Regions from separate parts of the Bacillus pacificus genome, predicted to be linked through region 3. Evidence: riboswitches for the same ligand, from Rfam matches in the RefSeq annotation. Region 3 holds a riboswitch; each other region holds the start of a gene.
The links. A riboswitch is a leader RNA that binds a small molecule or an ion and turns the genes downstream of it on or off. The one in region 3 is predicted to bind thiamine pyrophosphate.
Positions count from the first base shown of each region.

Region 1: linked by a shared signal. The riboswitch ahead of tenA (thiaminase II) and the one ahead of thiM (hydroxyethylthiazole kinase) in region 3 are both predicted to bind thiamine pyrophosphate.
Region 2: linked by a shared signal. The riboswitch ahead of thiC (phosphomethylpyrimidine synthase ThiC) and the one ahead of thiM (hydroxyethylthiazole kinase) in region 3 are both predicted to bind thiamine pyrophosphate.

Region 1 covers NZ_CP086328.1:2,662,480-2,667,212, reverse strand. Annotated here, with positions in the region: gene pdxR (MocR-like pyridoxine biosynthesis transcription factor PdxR) at 1-1,283, shown strand, start outside; gene ddlB (D-alanine--D-alanine ligase) at 1,288-2,202, shown strand; TPP riboswitch at 2,277-2,382, shown strand; gene tenA (thiaminase II) at 2,506-3,195, shown strand; gene LMD38_RS14030 (hypothetical protein) at 3,390-3,851, shown strand; gene LMD38_RS28630 (hypothetical protein) at 3,929-4,054, shown strand; gene LMD38_RS28625 (hypothetical protein) at 4,395-4,517, opposite strand; gene LMD38_RS14025 (hypothetical protein) at 4,657-4,733, shown strand, end outside.
Region 2 covers NZ_CP086328.1:162,577-167,309, forward strand. Annotated here, with positions in the region: gene lldP (L-lactate permease) at 1-495, shown strand, start outside; gene LMD38_RS00745 (Fic family protein) at 672-1,892, shown strand; TPP riboswitch at 1,966-2,081, shown strand; gene thiC (phosphomethylpyrimidine synthase ThiC) at 2,195-3,955, shown strand; gene LMD38_RS00755 (arsenic transporter) at 4,108-4,733, opposite strand, start outside.
Region 3 covers NZ_CP086328.1:4,641,417-4,646,149, forward strand. Annotated here, with positions in the region: gene LMD38_RS23965 (anaerobic C4-dicarboxylate transporter family protein) at 1-469, shown strand, start outside; gene thiE (thiamine phosphate synthase) at 566-1,240, opposite strand; gene thiM (hydroxyethylthiazole kinase) at 1,257-2,072, opposite strand; TPP riboswitch at 2,136-2,245, opposite strand; gene topB (DNA topoisomerase III) at 2,467-4,656, shown strand; gene LMD38_RS23985 (YhgE/Pip domain-containing protein) at 4,699-4,733, opposite strand, start outside.

The DNA.
Region 1 (4,733 bases), 2.0 Mb from region 3:
CTTATGCGGATTTAGAGCAAGAAGGACTTATATATGCAGTTAAAGGAAAAGGGAATTTTGTTGCGAAGGTTGATATTTCAAACACTTCGTCTGTTGAAATAGATTGGAAAAATAAAATTAATACAGTTACTTTATTAGCGGATGAATTAGATTTAATGAAACATGGTGTTCGCTGGGAAAAAGGAATGATTGTTTTTAACAGTATCGCTCCGGACGAAAAGCTATTTGATGTGGAAAATTTCAAAAGAGCTTTTCTTACTCGTATGTCCATTGAAGGTGATGTCGTATTAAATTACGGATACGCAAAAGGCTATAGACCGTTAATGAAATATTTACTTCATTATATGGAAATGAAAGGTGTAGATATTTCGAATAAAGACATTTTAATTACAAATGGATTTACAGAAGGGTTAGACATTGTTCTATCCTCGTTATCAAAGAAATCAGGGCGGGTTATTTGCGAGAATCCGACTCATCATGCTGCACTCAAACTTTTCCGCCTACATGGTCTTGAAGTGGATGGAATAAATATGAATGAAGATGGTATTGATACGAACGAAGTGGAAAAAAGCTTGCGTGAAAAAGAGTTTGATTTTGCGTATTTAATTCCTTCCTATCATAATCCAACCGGTATTGTTACGAGTTCAGAGAAAAGAACGGAACTGATGAGATTATTTTCAAAATATAAGGTTCCTATTATAGAAGATGGATTTAATGAGGAACTACGTTATTCAGGTTCACATTTAGCCCCACTATTAACTTTTGCTGGTGCTGGTAATAATGTGATTTATATTAGTAGCTTTTCGAAGGTACTTTTCCCTGGTTTACGTGTTGGATGGATCATTGCAGATAAAGAGCTGATTCATTATTTAGAAAGTGTAAAAAGAGCAAGAACAATTCACACATCTACTTTAGATCAAGCTGTTCTTTTTCAATATTTACATGAAGGATATTTTGAAAAATATTTAAAAAAGGCAAGGTCTGTTTATAAGAAAAAATATGAGTTAGCTGTTGGGGCGTGTAACGAGTACATTCCGTTTCAAAGAATGACCGGTGATGGTGGACTTCATTTATTTATAGAGTTAGAAGAAAAAATTCATGCCCGCACACTTTTGCAAAAGTGTTATGAGCAAGGGGTTACTTTTTCTCCTGGAGATGTGTTTTATTCTGATGGAGAAGGAGCGACCACTTTTCGATTAGGATTTTCACGTCTGAAAGAAGAAGAAATAGTTCGTGGCATTAAAATAATCGGTGATACAATAAAAAACGAAATTTGGAGTTGAGGAAATGAGAATTGGCGTTATTATGGGAGGAGTATCCTCTGAAAAACAAGTATCCATTATGACTGGAAATGAAATGATTGCAAATTTAGATAAAAATAAATATGAAATTGTACCAATTACATTAAATGAAAAAATGGATTTAATCGAAAAAGCGAAAGACATTGATTTTGCATTGCTCGCATTACACGGAAAATACGGAGAAGATGGAACTGTTCAAGGAACGCTTGAAAGTTTAGGTATTCCTTATAGCGGAAGCAATATGTTATCTAGCGGTATATGTATGGACAAAAATATTTCGAAAAAGATTTTACGTTATGAAGGAATAGAAACACCAGATTGGATTGAACTTACAAAAATGGAGGATCTAAATGTTGATGAATTAGATAAATTAGGATTTCCGTTAGTGGTAAAACCAAACTCTGGTGGCTCGAGTGTGGGGGTAAAGATTGTCTATGATAAAGATGAATTAATTTCAATGCTGGAAACGGTGTTCGAATGGGATTCAGAAGTAGTAATAGAGAAATATATAAAAGGTGACGAGATTACATGTTCCATTTTTGATGGAAAACAATTACCTATTATTTCAATTCGACATGCGGCGGAGTTCTTTGATTACAATGCGAAATATGATGATATTAGTACAATTGAAGAAGTTATTGAACTTCCAGCTGAACTTAAGGAACGTGTAAACAAAGCGTCACTGGCTTGCTATAAAGCATTAAAATGCAGCGTTTATGCAAGGGTGGATATGATGGTGAAGGATGGTATTCCATATGTAATGGAGATTAATACATTACCAGGGATGACGCAAGCGAGTTTACTACCAAAAAGTGCAGCTGCAGCGGGAATTGAATATAGTAAACTATTAGATATGATTATTGAAACTTCATTAAGAGTAAGAAAAGACGAAGGATTTTAAGTAGTGGTATCATGAATAACTTTTGACAGTTACATGAAGTATGTTATGATGAATACAATACGAAAATTAAATATTTTATCCACTAGGGGGGCCTATTATAGGCTGAGATCAAATTGGAATTTGAGACTCTTAGTACCTGATCTGGTTAATACCAGCGTAGGGAAGTGGGAAGGACATTGCTATTTAATAAATAAAAACTGTCAATTTCACTTTCTTTACGCCTGTAAAGAAAGTTTTTTTGTTTTACAGATTTAATAATGGTGGGTAAATACTTAAATTTTATACATAATTGGAGGGACTTAAATGACTTTTTCACAATCATTACGTAAAGAAGTAGATTCAATTTGGGAAGCTAGTTTTCATCATCCTTTTGTAAAAAAACTTGGTGAAGGAACGTTAGATTTAGCTAATTTTCGCTATTACGTGCTTCAAGATTCATATTATTTAAGTCACTTTGCTAGAGTACAAACTTTAGGAGCTGCAAAAGCACTAGAATTAGAAACGACAGCTCGTATGGCACACCATGCTCAAAATACATATGAGGCGGAATTATCTTTACATGAGAATTTTGCGAAGAAATTAGGGATAACACAAGAAGAAAAAGATACTTTTATCCCTGCTCCAACTGCATACGCATATACTTCACATATGTATCGTGCTGCGTATGAAGGGCATTTAGGTGATATCATTGCAGCAATTTTACCTTGCTATTGGCTGTATTATGAAATTGGTGAGCGTTTAAAAGAGTGTCAGCCAGAAGAGCCGATTTATAACGAATGGATTTCTGCTTATGGATCTGATTGGTTCCGAACATTGGTTGAAGAGCAAATCACACGATTAGATGCAATAGCTGAAAAAGTAACAGAGGCAGACCGAAATCGAATGAAACAACATTTTATTATTAGCAGCCAATATGAATATTCATTTTGGGAAATGGCTTATACATTAGAAAAGTGGCCAGTGGATACAGAAGTAAAAGATGTAATAAGATAAAGAAAAGAGGTATTGCTATACGCATGTATGGACAATACCTCTTTTTTAGGTTTTTATAAAATTATTGTAAAAATCACAAATAAAACACTTCTTTATATTGTAATTACTTTTAATTTTTATAAAGGTTATTGGCGTTGTTGATGAAAAAGATTCACTTCAAAAAGAATTGAGAGAAGTATGGCAGAAACAAAGTTATGCTTGGAAGCGGAAGTGCACTCAAACTCATGCAAGCTCAGTTTCAATATCGTGATGAGGATTACAATACATTATTTAATGAATTTAAAGCAATTATGGAAAAGAATCATGAATTAAAGAATGACCTTTATGCATGTCAATATACGTGTTGCAGAAGAACAACCGCGAAAAAACGTGCACACCGGCTTGAAGTTACAAAGTCAATCACAAGCGCTCATTATAGCGCTCAAGGCAGTTTTGTGTTGGATGGTATGAAAAAACTGACAAAAGGAGTACGAAAAGAGCTACATACCAGATTGGCGAAATTATCGAACAGAAATGTAGACGTTGTCATTATAATCGCTCATCCAACGAGAGTTTTAGTGTTAATGAATGTAAAGTATGCCCGACTGGTGATGAATTACGTCGGTTGGGCAGATATTTGTATACACAGCCTAAAAAGAATAGTGGACCGAGAATAGAAAAATCGAGTGGTTTAACACCTGAGGTTGTCAAGAATTTAAATATACAAGGAATACCGGATAAGGATATTGGTATTATGTATGATCCTAACCCTTCGTATGTCGGAAAAAAGAAAAAACATTGGAAACGAGTGGGGATTTGGCAAGGTCCAACTAATATGAGAGAAATAAAAAAGGATAGAGCGAATGGTAGAAGTAGTTGATGTGAAAGGGATGGCGGATACTTAAAAGTTTCATAAAATAGTTAAATTAATAAAAAGCAGTTAGCTTTCGCTAGACTGCTTTGCTCCCTAATGTAGTCTTGTTATGTAATTTAGATGAAGATACTACCTACTAGGAATAAAGCTCCTAGCAGAATTAGAGAATCCACTAAAATTAAGAACTGATTTTTCTGTGGCTTTCGAAGTTCCTTTACCAAGCTAAAAACTGCACTCATTCCGAAACAAATATATATATATAAATCATTATTGTTCCTGAATGTAATAAAAAAGTGAACAAAATCGTTAATTTAATAAAAAACAGGTTAGTAATTCACCAACCTGTTTAAGATTCTTTATTATTTCTTTTCTCTTTAAACTTCTTTGAAATATGAACTGTTCCAATAATAATAAGAAGTAATACCATACAAGAAAATAATATAGTGAGTTTTTCAAAAAAAGGATGCATATGTTAGTTAACCTCCTAGAAATTACAAATATTAGTATTGTAATTATCATCTTACTATATTGTTATATTTTGTAGTCGGAATCTGAAAAAGATTTAAGGTAATTTTAATAAAAACGCTATTTGGGAAGGAAGAATGGTTATGAAAGTAAAACATGGATTAAGCCAATATAGACTCAATTACGCAAAGGGTCATGCAACATATATAGCGGAAATGGT
Region 2 (4,733 bases), 770 kb from region 3:
AAAATGAGTGTAAAAGATGCAGTGGTAACATTTAAAGAAACTTTAAGTGAACTTAAAATGCCAATTTTATCTATTGGATTTGTATTAGGATTTGCATTTATCGCAAACTATTCTGGGCTATCTTCTACACTAGCATTGGCACTAGCAGGAACTGGCGGACTATTCCCGTTCTTCTCACCATTCTTAGGATGGATTGGCGTATTCTTAACAGGGTCTGATACGTCAGCGAATGCATTATTCTCAAATTTACAAGCAATTACAGCGCAGCAAGTCGGTGTATCTGAAGTACTCCTCGTTGCAGCGAATACAACGGGCGGTGTAACCGGAAAAATGATTTCTCCACAATCGATTGCCATTGCTTGTGCAGCAGTTGGACTTGCTGGGAAAGAATCAGATTTATTCCGGTTTACAGTAAAGCATAGTTTGTTCTTCGTAATAATTGTGGGGATTATGACTTATGTTCAGGCTTATTATTTAACTTGGATGATTCCGTAAGTGGAATATTATAAATAAAAACAAGCGATTTTAAATGAATCGCTTGTTTTTATTTATATACAAAGAGTTAAAAAACATTGAAATTTTAACTCTTTGTATATAAAATGATTCTTAAAAATAAAATTATGTATGGATATAGATTTTTGGAACGATAATATAATGGAGGAGTGAGTAATATGTATGAAAGGTTATCTAAGATTTATTATAAGGACTCTTCTGATTATCAAGCAGAATACGAAAAGCGTATTAATAGTTATGGAACTGTAAGGCTTCCTTTTAGAATTAAGCCACTAAAAAGTAGCGATGAGTTTGAGTGCTTCTATGTCAATCACATGGAATTAGATATTCTTCATGAACAAATTATTAAACAAAGTAATGAAATTCAATTTGTTGCCGATAAATTACCTCCTATTGCAATTAGACAATATATTCAAGCAAAGTTAGTAGATGAATTAATAAGTACTAATGAAATTGAAGGTGTACAAAGTACCAGGGCTGAAATGACTGATGCGATGGCTGTAAGAGAAAAAAAAGCAACAAAAACTCAAAAAAAGGTTAGACATTTGAGCTTGGTAAATTCGTATTTTAAATTGCTTTCGGATAAAAATAGTAAAATTACTAGCTTAGAACAAATTAAAGAAATATATGACTCCCTAGTAAAAGATGAAATAAAAGAAGAAGATCAATTAGATGGAGAAATGTTTAGAAGGGGACCAGTAGATGTAGTAACTTCTACTCAAAAAGTGATCCATAAGGGAGTCTACCCGGAGATACTTATACAAAATTCATTAAAAGACTTAATAAAATATTTAAATGAATATAATGCACCGATGTTATACAAAATTGCAGTAACACATTATTATTTTGGATATATACATCCTTTTTATGATGGGAACGGGCGTACCTCCAGGTATATTGCTAGTATGTATTTAAAAGAGGAATTAGATCAATTAACAGCACTTACTTTATCCTATTCGACTAATAAGTTGAAGCAGTATTATTATGATATTTTTAATGAGAGCAATAATCACTTAAATAAAGGTGAATTAACGTTTTTCTGCCAAACATTTTTTTCTATTGTGTATCAAGCACAAGAAGACATATTGGAAGATTTAGCGGAAAGGGTTGAAAAAATAGGTCAATTGCATCAATTGATAAACGAACTTGAAGAATTAGATTCTCTGTGTCAGGATATTCTTTTTGTCATTGGTCAAGACTATATTTTTGGCTTAGAAGGAGAAGGAATTGAGAAATCTGTATTGATTAAGGGGTTAGATGTGACAAAGTATAAAGTTGATAAATCTTTGAAGCAACTAAGAGAACAAAATTTAGTTATAAACACGAAGAATAATCCAGTAAAAGTTACGTTAAGTAGTAGATTATCAGATCAACTTTAGTTAAATCGAAAATTAATCAGTTTTCATTTTTCAGATTATCGTGTATGATGAGAAAGTATTGAAAATTAAATCAGTGATAAACTAGGGGTGCCTAACGTATGCGTAGGCTGAGAGAGAAGCGCGTGAACTTCTTAACCCTTTGGACCTGATCTGGCTCGTACCAGCGTAGGGAAGTTAACGGCTTTACATAATGATGTCTTTTATGAGCCAGGTCCTTATTTTTTTATGGACCTGGCTCTTTTTATTTTGGCATACGCTGGCCATATCTCGTCCTTGTCACGTACAGGGGGGCAACAAAGGTTATGAAACAGTCTGTTTCAGCTGAGCAAATTGAATTGAAATCGAGTTTACCAGGAAGTAAGAAAGTGTATGTGGATGGACCACGCGAAGGTATGAAGGTGCCGATGCGTGAGATTGAACAAAGCGATACAAACGGCGTTCCGAATCCGCCAATTCGTGTGTATGATACGAGCGGTCCTTATACGGATCCAGAGTATAAAGTGGAGTTAGAAAAGGGGTTGCAGGCGCCGCGCCACTCTTGGATTCTAGAGCGCGGGGATGTAGAAGCATACGAAGGGCGCGAAGTGAAACCAGAGGATGACGGTGTGAAGGTGGCTTCAAAACATACACCTGTTTTCCCGCAGATGGATCGCAAACCGCTTAGAGCGAAGCAAGGTGCAAATGTTACGCAAATGCATTATGCACGTAATGGCATCATTACGTCTGAGATGGAATATGTTGCGATTCGTGAAGGAGTAGAGCCGGAGTTTGTTCGTAAGGAAATTGCGGAAGGTCGCGCTATTTTACCAGCGAATATTAACCATCCTGAAGCAGAGCCGATGATTATCGGACGTAATTTCCACGTGAAGGTTAATGCAAATATCGGAAACTCTGCTGTATCTTCTTCTATTGCAGAAGAAGTAGAGAAGATGACGTGGGCTACTCGCTGGGGTGCAGATACAATTATGGATTTATCTACAGGTAAAAACATTCATACGACACGTGAGTGGATTATTCGTAACGCGCCTGTACCAGTTGGAACTGTACCAATCTATCAAGCTCTTGAAAAGGTAAACGGAATTGCAGAAGATTTAACGTGGGAAGTGTATCGTGATACGTTAATTGAGCAAGCGGAGCAAGGCGTAGATTACTTTACGATTCACGCTGGTGTATTACTTCGTTACATTCCCATTACTGCAAAGCGTACGACAGGTATCGTTTCGCGTGGTGGTTCAATTATGGCGCAGTGGTGTTTATTCCATCATAAAGAAAACTTCCTATACACTCATTTTGAAGAGATTTGTGAAATTATGAAGCAGTATGATGTTTCGTTCTCTCTTGGAGATGGATTACGTCCAGGTTCGATTGCAGATGCAAATGACGAAGCGCAGTTCTCTGAGCTTGAAACACTTGGTGAATTAACGAAGATTGCTTGGAAACATGATGTGCAAGTTATGATTGAAGGGCCTGGGCATGTACCGATGCATTTAATTAAAGAAAATATGGAGAAAGAGCTTGATATTTGTCAGGGGGCGCCATTCTATACACTTGGGCCGTTAACGACAGATATTGCACCAGGTTATGACCATATTACATCCGCAATTGGAGCTGCGATGATTGGCTGGTTTGGAACAGCGATGCTTTGTTATGTAACGCCGAAAGAACATTTAGGTTTGCCGAATAAAGATGATGTACGCGAAGGTGTTATTACGTACAAAATCGCTGCGCATGCAGCTGATCTGGCGAAAGGGCACAAAACGGCTCATCAGCGTGATGATGCACTTTCAAAAGCTCGTTTTGAATTCCGTTGGCGCGATCAATTTAATTTATCTTTAGATCCTGAACGTGCAATGGAGTATCACGATGAAACATTGCCAGCAGAAGGTGCGAAAACGGCTCATTTCTGTTCCATGTGTGGACCGAAGTTTTGTAGTATGAGAATTTCACATGATATTCGTGAATATGCAAAAGAAAATGATTTAGAAACGACAGAAGCAATTGAAAAAGGAATGGAAGAGAAAGCGAAAGAATTTAAAGAAACGGGTAGTCATTTATACCAATAACACGTTACACCTCTTTACTTGATTGATCACACTGTAGTACCTAACTTAAATATAGAAGAAGCCCGCTTTGCTAAGACGGTAGCAAAGCGGGCTTCTGTTGTTTATCCTGCTATTTGCGGGCAGTGAGACCCCTCACTGATTAAAGTTTCACTTTATAAGGCGAAGAAGAGATGTACCCAATAGAATAAGAGGAATAATGTGACGACTGTTGTGAGCGGGATAACAATAAGGGATACACTTAAATAGTCTTTCCATTTTACTTTAATTTTGTTTTGTTTCAGGATATACATCCAAATGAGGGAAGCTAGCGTACCGATTGGTAATAGTAGTGAACCGATGTCACTACCAATAATGTTTGCGAGGTAAATCGTTTTTAAAGTGATTGGGTCTAGTCCCATTTCTGTTAATGTGATTGTACCAATCATAAGTGCAGGGTGATTATTGAAGACGTTGGAGAGGAGGGAAACGAGTCCGCCCATTGTAAAGCTAGCATAAAGTAGATGCTGATTTACAACTGGTTCAAGCCATTGGACAAGTGCTGCTGTTAATCCTGCGTTGTGAAGTCCGTAAATAATGACATACATAGAGAAAGCAAAAATTAAAATGTGCCAAGGTGTCTTTTTCAAAATATCGACAGGGTTCGTTCGTAAGTAGTACCATCTCCAGATGAGAAGAACGAGTGAACCGAGTACGGCAACAATCTCGATTGGGATGGATAAGAAGGATGCAACGAATAGAAGACAGCGCATAAGGAAGACGAAGCCTAATACTTTTAGCA
Region 3 (4,733 bases):
ACCAAATGTAGAAAGCATCGTGTCTGGTAACGTCTTTAAAGCGGGGGCAACAGCAGTTGTTGCTATTTTCGGTATCGCTTGGATGGGAGATACTTTCTTTAACGGAAACTTAAATATGATTCAAGGATCAATTCAGCATCTAGTAACAAGTGCGCCATGGCTATTTGCCATCGCATTATTCATTCTATCTATTTTACTATATAGCCAAGCCGCAACAGTACGTGCTTTAATGCCTCTTGGATTATCACTCGGTATTCCACCGGCACTACTGATCGCGATGTTCCCTGCAGTAAATGGATATTTTTTCATTCCAAACTACGGAACAATCGTTGCTGCCATTAACTTTGATCGTACTGGTACAACCAGCATTGGTAAATATGTTTTAAATCATAGCTTTATGATTCCAGGACTAATCGCAACATTCACTTCTATCGGAATTGGAATGCTCTTAATTTCAATTATGTTTTAAAGAAAAAGCACAAACCCAAAGTTTTAAAGGGTTTGTGCTTTTTTAATCAAACGTTTGTTTAAATATTTTTAACTGTCCATTCTTCCATTATGTTCTTTAATATTTGTGTGAAGTCCCCTTCTTACTCACTTCCTCTACTAGCTTCTTCGTACTTTCATACGCAGATTCAGCTAAACTAATCGCTGAAATAACTGAAACACCGTCCGCACCTGCTTCTATAACCGAAGCGGTATTTTCAATTGAAATGCCTCCAATTCCGACAATAGGTATTGTAATTCCTTGTTCTCTAAAATGAGCTAAACCTTTCGTTCCTTGCACCGCTTTCGTATCTTTTTTCGTACTCGTTGTGAAAATAGGGCCAACACCTAAATAATCCGCTCCGTTTTCAATTGCCCAGCGCGCTTCTTCAATTGTATGTGTAGATACACCGATAATTTTATCCCCCATTTTTTCACGAACAGAAGTAATTCCTTCATCCTCTTGCCCTACATGCACACCATCCGCATCTAACTCAAGTGCTAGTTCCACATCATCATTTACGATGAATGGTACACCATACTCCTTACAAATTGCTTGTAATTCTTTTGCGAAACAAATACGTTCTTCTCCTGTTAAAGCCCCTTCTCCCTTTTCACGAAATTGAAAAATTGTTATACCGCCTTCAAGTGCATCTTTCAATATTTGTAGTGGATCCTTCGTACAATTGTTACTTCCCATAATAAAATATACGGATAACAACCTAGACATTTCTGCCTTTGAAATACGCGACATTTATTTTCCCTCCTTACTATATAACCTCAATCTTCCCATACTTCTCTATATCACCCGAAGTGGTATTCGCTAACTGATTTAAAAATTCAATTTGGAAACTACCAGGTCCTTTTTCTACTGTCTTAGCAGCTGCTAGTTCCGCGGCTACACCATAAAACGTTAATGCCGCTATCGCTGCCTTTACATAATCCTTTTCTACCGCTACAAATGCTCCTATTACAGAAGTTAGCAAACAACCAGTTCCCGTAACTTTTGTTAAAATAGAGTGACCATTTTGAATAACAATCGTTCGCTCTCCATCTGTAACAACATCTTCTTCTCCAGTAATTACTGCAACTGTATTTAGTTCATCTGCTGCCTGCTTTGCAATACTTACGACATTACCATTTCCAGCACCAGCGTCTACCCCTTTAATTTCCCATCTCTCATTAATTACGTTCGCTATTTCAGCTGCATTTCCGCGAATAATCGCTAATTCAATTTCAGCCGGAATATGTCTCGCAACTTCTGTTCGATACGACGTTGCTCCTGCGCCAACTGGATCAAACAGTACTGGTACATTGTTCACATTTGCAGATTTACCAGCAAGTAACATCGCTTCTACTTCTTCAGGACGAAGTGTCCCCATATTTAATACTAGCGCTCCAGCAATGCTAGCCATTTCTGCCACTTCTTCTTTTGCATACGCCATTACAGGCGATGCCCCTAACGCTAACAAACCGTTAGCTGTAAAATTTGTTACAACAACATTTGTAATATTATGAACGAGCGGATTAGATTCTCTCACCAAATCCACTACTTTACTAATTTCTTTCATATTCATCCTTCTCATCTCCTAACTATAGTTATGGGAGATACACAAAAAGGCACTTTGCGCGTACGCAAAGTGCCTGAACATGTGCTTTTACACTCTCCCTACGCTGGCATTATCCAACAGGTTCAAATGGTCAATGACGGACTAGTCATACTCTCAGTTTGTATCCACAAACTCCCATGTGTTTAGTATTCATCTACTTCAAAGTCTACTCTTATTCTAGTAAAATAACAAGTTCTTTACTTTTCTATTTCTCACAGTCTCATCATGGTGCATATTATATTCTGTCACGATCATTCACTTTCAAACAGATGTTATCCCATTAAAAAACGTTCAAATCTGGAGCGAAACTGAATCTCAAGAAGATGTATGCTATAGTTAACGTATGGAAATTTGAAAGGATGTTTTAAATATGTCAAAAAGCGTTGTAATCGCTGAAAAGCCTTCCGTTGCACGTGATATTGCTCGCGTACTGAAGTGCGATAAAAAAGGAAATGGCTATCTTGAAGGTAGTAAATATATTGTAACTTGGGCTTTAGGTCACCTTGTTACATTAGCAGATCCAGAAAGCTATGATGTGAAATATAAAAAGTGGAATTTAGAAGATTTACCTATGCTACCTGAGCGTTTGAAATTAACGGTTATTAAACAAACTGGGAAACAATTTAATGCTGTAAAAAGTCAGCTACTTAGAAAAGATGTAAATGAAATTATTGTAGCAACAGACGCTGGGCGTGAAGGAGAATTAGTCGCTCGTTGGATTATTGATAAGGTTCGAATTAACAAACCAATTAAACGTCTATGGATTTCATCTGTTACTGATAAAGCAATTAAAGATGGTTTCGCAAATTTAAAACCAGGTAAAGCATATGACAATTTATACGCTTCAGCAGTTGCACGTTCAGAAGCTGACTGGTATATCGGTCTTAACGCGACTCGCGCTTTAACAACTCGCTTTAATGCCCAGCTAAACTGTGGCCGTGTGCAAACACCTACTGTCGCTATGATCGCTAATCGTGAAGATGAAATAAAGAACTTCAAAGCTCAAACTTACTACGGCATCGAAGCTCAAACGACAAATCAATTAAAACTAACTTGGCAAGATGCAAATGGCAATAGCCGCAGTTTTAATAAAGAAAAAATTGATGGTATTGTAAAAGGTTTAGATAAACATAATGCTACTGTTATGGAAATTGATAAAAAACAGAAGAAATCATTCTCTCCTGGTCTTTACGATTTAACTGAATTACAACGTGATGCAAATAAAAAGTTCGGTTACTCTGCGAAAGAAACATTAAACATTATGCAGAAATTGTATGAACAACATAAAGTGCTAACATACCCTCGTACAGATTCGCGTTACATTTCATCTGATATCGTTGGAACACTTCCAGAACGTCTAAAGGCGTGCGGCGTTGGGGAATATCGTCCTTTAGCACATAAAGTATTACAAAAGCCTATCAAGGCTAATAAATCATTTGTTGATGATAGTAAAGTAAGCGATCACCACGCAATTATTCCGACAGAAGGATACGTTAACTTCTCAGCCTTCACAGATAAAGAACGTAAAATTTATGATTTAGTTGTAAAACGTTTCTTAGCTGTTTTATTCCCAGCATTCGAATACGAACAACTAACGTTACGCACAAAGGTCGGCAATGAAACATTCATTGCACGCGGAAAGACAATTTTACATGCCGGTTGGAAAGAAGTATATGAAAATCGCTTTGAAGATGATGATGTAACTGATGACGTAAAAGAACAACTTTTACCTCGCATCGAAAAAGGCGATACATTAACTGTAAAATTAATTATGCAAACATCAGGTCAAACGAAAGCACCTGCACGTTTTAACGAAGCGACTTTACTTTCAGCAATGGAAAATCCTACAAAATATATGGATACGCAAAATAAACAACTTGCTGATACGCTAAAATCAACTGGTGGATTAGGTACTGTAGCAACGCGTGCTGATATTATCGACAAGCTATTCAATTCATTCTTAATTGAAAAACGCGGTAAAGATATTCATATTACTTCAAAAGGCCGTCAGTTACTTGATTTAGTACCAGAAGAGTTAAAATCACCTACATTAACTGGTGAGTGGGAACAAAAGCTAGAGGCAATTGCAAAGGGTAAACTGAAAAAAGAAGTATTCATTTCCGAAATGAAAAACTATACGAAAGAAATTGTTTCTGAAATTAAATCGAGTGATAAAAAATATAAACATGACAATATTTCAACAAAGTCTTGTCCAGATTGCGGTAAACCAATGCTAGAGGTAAACGGCAAAAAAGGAAAGATGCTCGTTTGCCAAGACCGTGAATGTGGTCATCGTAAAAATGTATCTCGTACAACAAACGCTCGTTGTCCGCAATGTAAGAAAAAATTAGAATTACGTGGTGAAGGTGCTGGACAAATCTTCGCATGTAAATGTGGCTATCGCGAGAAATTATCAACATTCCAAGAGCGACGTAAAAAAGAATCTGGAAACAAAGCTGATAAGCGCGACGTTCAAAAATATATGAAACAGCAGAAAAAAGAAGAAGAACCATTAAATAACCCATTTGCAGAAGCATTAAAAAAATTAAAATTTGATTAAATAAAAAAGGTTCCTACCTCTATCGGTAGGAACCTTTTATTATTAATGAATAATTTTACTTCCTTTTGCATTCTCAA